DNA from 2 places in the Streptomyces sp. NPDC048639 genome. Region 1 is predicted to be linked to the other one. Evidence: riboswitches for the same ligand, from Rfam matches in the RefSeq annotation. Region 1 holds a riboswitch; the other holds the start of a gene.
What was found. Region 1 has a riboswitch for glycine ahead of gcvP (aminomethyl-transferring glycine dehydrogenase). Riboswitches for the same ligand answer to the same signal wherever they lie in the genome.
Positions count from the first base shown of each region.

Region 2: it holds a riboswitch for glycine, as region 1 does, so the genes downstream of both, gcvT (glycine cleavage system aminomethyltransferase GcvT) here and gcvP (aminomethyl-transferring glycine dehydrogenase) in region 1, are expected to answer to the same signal.

Region 1 covers NZ_JBICVP010000012.1:251,227-254,626, reverse strand. The annotation lists gene ACGFNH_RS29385 (DNA polymerase IV) at 1-694, shown strand, start outside; gene ACGFNH_RS29380 (PRC-barrel domain-containing protein) at 586-987, opposite strand; glycine riboswitch at 1,111-1,207, shown strand; gene gcvP (aminomethyl-transferring glycine dehydrogenase) at 1,396-3,400, shown strand, end outside.
Region 2 covers NZ_JBICVP010000003.1:260,174-263,573, reverse strand. The annotation lists gene glyA (serine hydroxymethyltransferase) at 1-2, opposite strand, end outside; gene gcvH (glycine cleavage system protein GcvH) at 36-416, opposite strand; gene gcvT (glycine cleavage system aminomethyltransferase GcvT) at 520-1,641, opposite strand; glycine riboswitch at 1,807-1,913, opposite strand; gene ACGFNH_RS09465 (AAA family ATPase) at 2,070-2,873, shown strand; gene ACGFNH_RS09460 (hypothetical protein) at 2,962-3,400, opposite strand, start outside.

The sequences.
Region 1 (3,400 bases):
GCGCTACGACTTCTCGACGCTGACGCGTTCCGAGACGCTGCGCGGGCCGACCGACGACCTGGCCGTGATCCAGGAGGCCGCGGCCCGGCTGATCGAGAGCGTGGAGACCACGGGCGGCGTGCGGCTGCTCGGCGTCGGCGTCACCGGGCTCGCCGACTTCACGCAGGAGGACTTGTTCGCCCAGGCCGCTACGGCCGAGGCGGCCGGTGCCGCTGTGGCGGAGGAGGCGGAGGGCGCTGAGGTGGCGCAGGGCGCCGAGCCGGAGCATGCCCCGGTGGCGTCGGGAGAGCCGGAGCCGGTAGCGGCGGAGGCCGGGCCGCGACGCTGGGTTCCGGGGCACGACGTACGGCATGCCGCGTTCGGTACGGGCTGGGTGCAGGGCAGTGGCGTCGGCCGCGTCACGGTGCGCTTCGAGCAACCGTGGTCGGCTCCCGGGCGGGTGCGGACGTTCCCGGTGGACGATCCGGACCTCGAACCGGCGGAGCCGCCGCCGCTCCTCGCCCAGGAGCGCCCGGGTGCGGAGCCGGCGTCAGAGGCGGAGGAGACTGAGGAGGCGGACCCGGGTGCGGCGGGGGAGGGAGATGCTCAGCCGTCCTCGGCTCGGTCGTCCTCGCCCGCGATACGGCCGAAGTCCTGGTCGCCGTCCCCCTCGCCGCCCGCGTCGGTCCCGGGGGCGGACGCGTCGAGCCCGTAGTGGTGGTAGAGCTGCAGCTCCTGCTCGGGCGAGAGGTGGCGGCCCACGCCGAAGTCGGGTGCGTCCTTGATCAGGGACCTGCGGTAGGGGACGCGGAGGGTGTCCTCGACCACCTCGCTGGGCTCCAGCGGGACGAACGCATCGCGACCGAACAGACCCGTGCGTACGGCGGCCCACTCCGGGCGCCCCGTGGCGTCGTCCAGGTACACCTCGTCCACGGTGCCGATCTTCGCCCCGTCGAGATCGAACGCCTTGCGCCCGATCAGGCTCCGCGGATCGATGTCGGACTGCACGCTGCCCTCCAACTCGTCGTCGTCCTCTATGGAACAACGAAATGACACATCGCGTACGTCGGCCACTCGGGATCCGACCAGATCCTTGGCCCGAGGTGCGCTGGTACGCTGGCAAACGGCTGCTGACCCCGTGCGGGAGAGTCCTCCGCCGTCAGGCCGGAGGCGCCGAAGGAGCAAACCCTCCCCGGAATCTCTCAGGCACACGTACCGCACGGACGAGGTCACTCTGGAAAGCAGGGCGGGCGTCGGGACGTATGTGCCGGAACCCCTCCTCACCGACGGTGCAAGCCGGGCCGCTCAGGCGGGCCGGTGAAGCTCTCAGGTCGAGATGACAGAGGGGGAGGCCGTCGGGGTACCCGTACATACGGGTATCCCTCGCAGGTCGCGTCGACCAGGAGGCCTCCGCAGATGACCGCCAACCGCATCCCACTCTCCGATCTGGAGCGTGGCATCCCCTTCGAACAGCGTCACATCGGCCCCGACAGTGAAGCCCAGGCGAAGATGCTCGCCCAGGTCGGCTACGGCTCGCTGGACGAGCTCACCACCGCGGCCGTGCCGGACGTGATCAAGAGCGCGGGCGCGCTCGACCTGCCGGAGGCGCGCAGCGAGAGCGACGTCCTCGCCGAGCTGCGCACGCTGGCCGACCGCAACGAGGTGCTGGCGCCCATGATCGGGCTCGGCTACTACGGCACCTTCACGCCGCCGGTGATCCTGCGGAACGTCCTGGAGAACCCGGCCTGGTACACCGCGTACACCCCGTACCAGCCGGAGATCTCGCAGGGCCGCCTGGAGGCGCTGCTGAACTTCCAGACCGTTGTCGCCGACCTGACCGGCCTGCCCACCTCGGGTGCCTCCCTGCTCGACGAGGGCACCGCGGCCGCCGAGGCCATGGCGCTCTCCCGGCGTGTCGGCAAGGTGAAGGACGGCGCCTTCCTGATCGACGCCGACTGCCTGCCGCAGACGATCGCGGTGATCGAGGCGCGTGCCGAACCGACCGGGGTCGAGGTCGTCGTCGCCGACCTGTCCGACGGGATCCCGGCCGAGATCGCCGAGCGCGGTGTCTTCGGCGTCCTGCTGCAGTACCCGGGCGCCTCCGGCCAGGTACGGGACCTGCGGCCCGTGATCGAGCGGGCGCACGAGCTGGGCGCGATCGTCACCGTCTCCGCCGACCTCCTCGCCCTCACCCTGCTGACCTCGCCCGGTGACCTGGGCGCGGACATCGCGGTGGGCACCAGCCAGCGCTTCGGTGTGCCGATGGGCTTCGGCGGCCCGCACGCCGGCTACATGGCGGTGCGCGAGAAGTTCGCCCGCAGCCTGCCGGGCCGGCTCGTCGGCGTCTCCGTGGACGCGGACGGCAACAAGGCGTACCGGCTGGCTCTGCAGACCCGTGAGCAGCACATCCGCCGTGAGAAGGCCACCAGCAACATCTGCACCGCGCAGGTGCTGCTCGCCGTGATGGCAGGAATGTACGCGGTCTACCACGGCCCGGACGGACTGGCCGCCATCGCCCGCCGCACGCACCGCTACGCCGCGATCCTCGCCGAGGGCCTGCGCGCGGGCGGCGTCGAGGTCGTCCACGGCGCGTACTTCGACACCGTGACCGCGCGCGTGCCAGGACGGGCCGCCGAGGTCGTGGCCGCCGCCCGCCGGGCCGGGATCAACCTGCGCACGGTCGACGCGGACCTGGTCGGCATCGCCTGCGACGAGACCACCGGGCGTGAGCAACTGGCGGGCGTCTGGGGCGCGTTCGGCGTCGAGGGCGACATCGAGGCGCTGGACGTGTCGGTCGGGGAGTCCCTGCCCGAGGCGCTGCTGCGGACCGACGAGTACCTGGCCCACCCGGTCTTCCACCAGTACCGCTCCGAGACCGCGATGCTGCGCTATCTGCGCAGGCTCGCCGACCGGGACTACGCGCTCGACCGCGGCATGATCCCGCTCGGTTCCTGCACGATGAAGCTCAACGCGACGACCGAGATGGAGCCGGTCACCTGGCCGGAGTTCGGGGCGCTGCACCCCTTCGCGCCCGCCGAGCAGGCGCAGGGCTATCTGACCCTGATCCGTGAGCTCGAGGAGCGCCTCGCCGAGGTCACCGGCTACGACAAGGTGTCCATCCAGCCGAACGCCGGCTCGCAGGGCGAACTGGCCGGGCTGCTGGCCGTACGGGCGTACCACCGCGCCAACGGCGACGACCAGCGCACCATCTGCCTCATCCCGTCCTCCGCACACGGCACGAACGCCGCCAGCGCCGTCATGGCGGGCATGAAGGTCGTCGTGGTGAAGACCGGCGGGGACGGCGACGTCGACGTCGAGGACCTGCGCGCCAAGATCGAGCAGTACGGCGAGCAGCTCGCGGTTCTCATGGTCACCTACCCGTCCACGCACGGGGTGTTCGAGGAGCACATCACCGACATCT
Region 2 (3,400 bases), on a different contig from region 1:
ATCGTGATCCCCATCAGGATGGTGCGGGCGTGGGTTCAGTTGCCGGTGAAGGCGGTGTATTCGTCGGCGGAGAGCAGGTCGGCGGGCTCGTCGCTCACCTTCACCTTGAACAGCCAGCCGCCCTCGAAGGGGGCGGAGTTCACCAGCGCCGGGTCGTCCACGACGTCCTGGTTGATCGCCGAGATCTCCCCGGTGACCGGTGCGTAGAGGTCGCTCACGGACTTGGTCGACTCCAGCTCGCCGCAGGATTCGCCCGCGGTGACGGTGTCGCCGACCTCCGGGAGCTGGACGAAGACCACGTCACCGAGCGCGTCGGCGGCGTGCGAGGTGATGCCCACGGTGGACACCCCGTCCTCGTCGGCCGCGGTGAGCCACTCGTGCTCCTTGCTGTAACGAAGCTGCTGGGGGTTGCTCATGATCTGAATTCTCCTGGATCGGGGGGCGTGCTCGGTTCGCGGTCTTGACAGGTGGGACGGGCGTGACGCAATCCGACGCCCGAATGGACGGGGCGTTACGGGGTCAGCGCTGCCGCTTGTAGAAGGGGAGGGCGACGACCTCGTACTCCTCCTGGCTGCCGCGGATGTCCACCGCGACGCCCGCCGTGCCCGGCTCGGCGTGCCCGGCGTCCACGTACGCGATGGCGACCGGCTTCCCGAGGGTGGGGGAGGGCGCCCCCGAGGTGACCTCGCCGATCACGGTGCCGTCGCCGGCCGTCACCACGGCATAGCCCGCCCGCGGCACGCGGCGGCCCTCGGCGATCAGGCCCACGAGCTTGCGCGGCGGGCTGGACTCGGCGCGCTTCGCCGCGGCCTCCAGCGCCGTACGCCCGACGAAGTCGCCGGCCTTCTCGAACTTCACGACCCGGCCCAGACCCGCGTCGAAGGGCGTGGTGGAGGTGGTCAGCTCGTGCCCGTACAGCGGCATGCCCGCCTCCAGGCGGAGGGTGTCCCGGCAGGAGAGGCCGCACGGCACCAGGCCGGCCGGCTCGCCCGCCTCCGTCAGGGCCTGCCAGACGGTCTCGGCGTCCTCGGGTGCGACGAAGAGCTCGAAGCCGTCCTCGCCGGTGTAGCCGGTGCGGGCGATCAGCGCCTGCACGCCGGCGACGGTGCCGGGCAGGCCCGCGTAGTACTTGAGCCCGTCGAGGTCGGCGTCGGTGAGCGACTTCAGGATGCCGGGGGACTCCGGGCCCTGGACGGCGATGAGGGCGTACGCCTCGCGGTCGTCGCGCACCTCGGTGTCGAACCCTGAAGCGCGCTCGGTCAGCGCGTCCAGGACGACCTGGGCGTTGGAGGCGTTGGCGACGACCATGAACCGCTCGTCCTGAAGGCGGTAGACGATCAGGTCGTCCAGGATGCCGCCCTCGGCGTTGCAGATCATGGTGTAGCGGGCGCGGCCGACGGCCAGCTTGCCGATGTTGCCGACCAGCGCGTGGTCCAGCGCGTCGGCGGCCTGCGGACCGGTCAGGGTGATCTCGCCCATGTGGGAGAGGTCGAAGAGGCCGGCGCGGGTGCGGACGGCGAGGTGCTCGTCGCGCTCACTGCCGTAGCGCAGCGGCATGTCCCAGCCGGCGAAGTCGGTCATCGTGGCGCCGAGCGCGCGGTGCAGCGCGTCGAGGGCGGTACGGCGTGAGGAATCGGTCATGTTTCAGGCTCCCGGGCAGGGGTGGCGAGGCTGACGTCGTAGGGAACACAGCCTCCCCATCTGTCATCGGAACCTGAGAGGTTCGCCACGACCCCGGTCACGCATCAGGGCTACGGCTTGCACCTTGGGTGGGACCGCCGACGGCGGTCCGCTTTTCAGATGTGCCTAATCCGCGCGGTACGGGGCCTGAGAGATTCAAGGGAGGACTTGCTCCTTCGGCGCCCCGGCGCCCGGCACGACTGCCGGTCCGGGGACTCTCCCGCGCGGGATCGAACGGCCGGTATGGAATTGGCGCGGCCATCATTGCACGACTGTCCGATGTTCGGGCGGGCCGGTGGCGAGGTATCGAGCTTGTACCGCATTACCGTTTCTTGACACTCTGCTCCGGAGGGGCGCAGTGACCGGACCGAACGGGGAGGACGATCACGGTGCACAGGGACAGTGCGTACGCGACTTCGGCCGGGGCGGCACCGGGGAGTGCCCCGCCCGGCGCATCCGGCGAGGCCCGTACCCGGGTCGTGCCCGGGGCGGCACGGCCGGGCCGGGAGGAGACGGTCCCGCCTCGCGCGGTCCCCGCGCCGGTCCGCCCCGCCCGCAGGGGGGCAGTGACCGATCTGCGCGGGAGCGCGGCCGAGCTGCTCGGAGTCGGGGCCGGAACACGGCCCGTGCCCGAGCCCACCGGTGAACTCCGTTACCCGGCAGGTGACGTGCTCGTCGTCTCCGGGCTGCCGGGCAGCGGCAAGAGCACCTTGATCAAGCGCACCGCCGCGGGCCTGGACCAGCGCGGCCGGAGGGTGCGGCGGGTGGACTCCCAGGACGTACGCGACCGGTGGCAGCGCGTGGTGCGCGGCCTCCTCCCGTATGCGCTGTACCGCCCGCTGGTGCGGATGGCCCACTACGCCGGTCTGCACAGCGCCCTCCGCTCGGGCGACAGCGTCGTCGTCCACGACTGCGGGACGCTCGCCTGGGTGCGCCGCTGGCTGGCGCACGATGCGCGGCGCCGCGGCCGGTCGCTCCACATCGCGTTGATGGACGTCCCGCCGGGGGTCGCTCTGGAGGGGCAGGCCACGCGCGGACGCGGGGTCTCGCACTACGCCTTCGCCCGCCACCGCCGCGCCGTGGGGCGTCTGGTCGCGGACGCGGAGGGCGGGCGGCTGCCGGACGGCTGCGCCTCGGCCGTGCTGCTGGACCGTAGGTCGGCGAGCGCGGTGCGGCGCGTCGGCTTCGAGTAGCCGGGCGCCTTTGCGCGCAGTCCGGTTGCCGGGACCGCCCTCCGCGGCTTCCGCGGGGACCTTCCCGTCGTGCGTCGCGTCGTCCGCGTCAGCGCGCGGGCCAGACGGCGGGAAGGTTGATGCCGTCCGAGGAGGACGAGGGCTGCGAGGCGCCCGGCACCTCGGGTGACGCCGGCACCTCGGAGGCGTCGGGGGAGGCCGGGAGCTGCGGGACGCCCGGGAGTTGGGGCAGCCGGGGCAGGCCGTCGAGGTTCGCCGCGGGCAGACCGCCGCCGACCATGACGCTGGTCACCACGTTGACCGTTCCGGTGAGGAGGTTCTGCACGGCGGGGGCGATGGTGTTGGGGTCGCCGGCCGACAGGGCCTGGAGCAGGGTGTCGAGGCGGCTCTGCAGATCGGCGACGGCCTTGGCCTTGAGGTCCTGGCCCGGGTCCCCGGCGCGCTTTGCCCGTGCGGCGGGACCGGGCAGGTCGTAGGCCGGGAGGACGGCCGGGTCCTGGCCGGGGGCGGGCTGGGTGGAGGGCTGT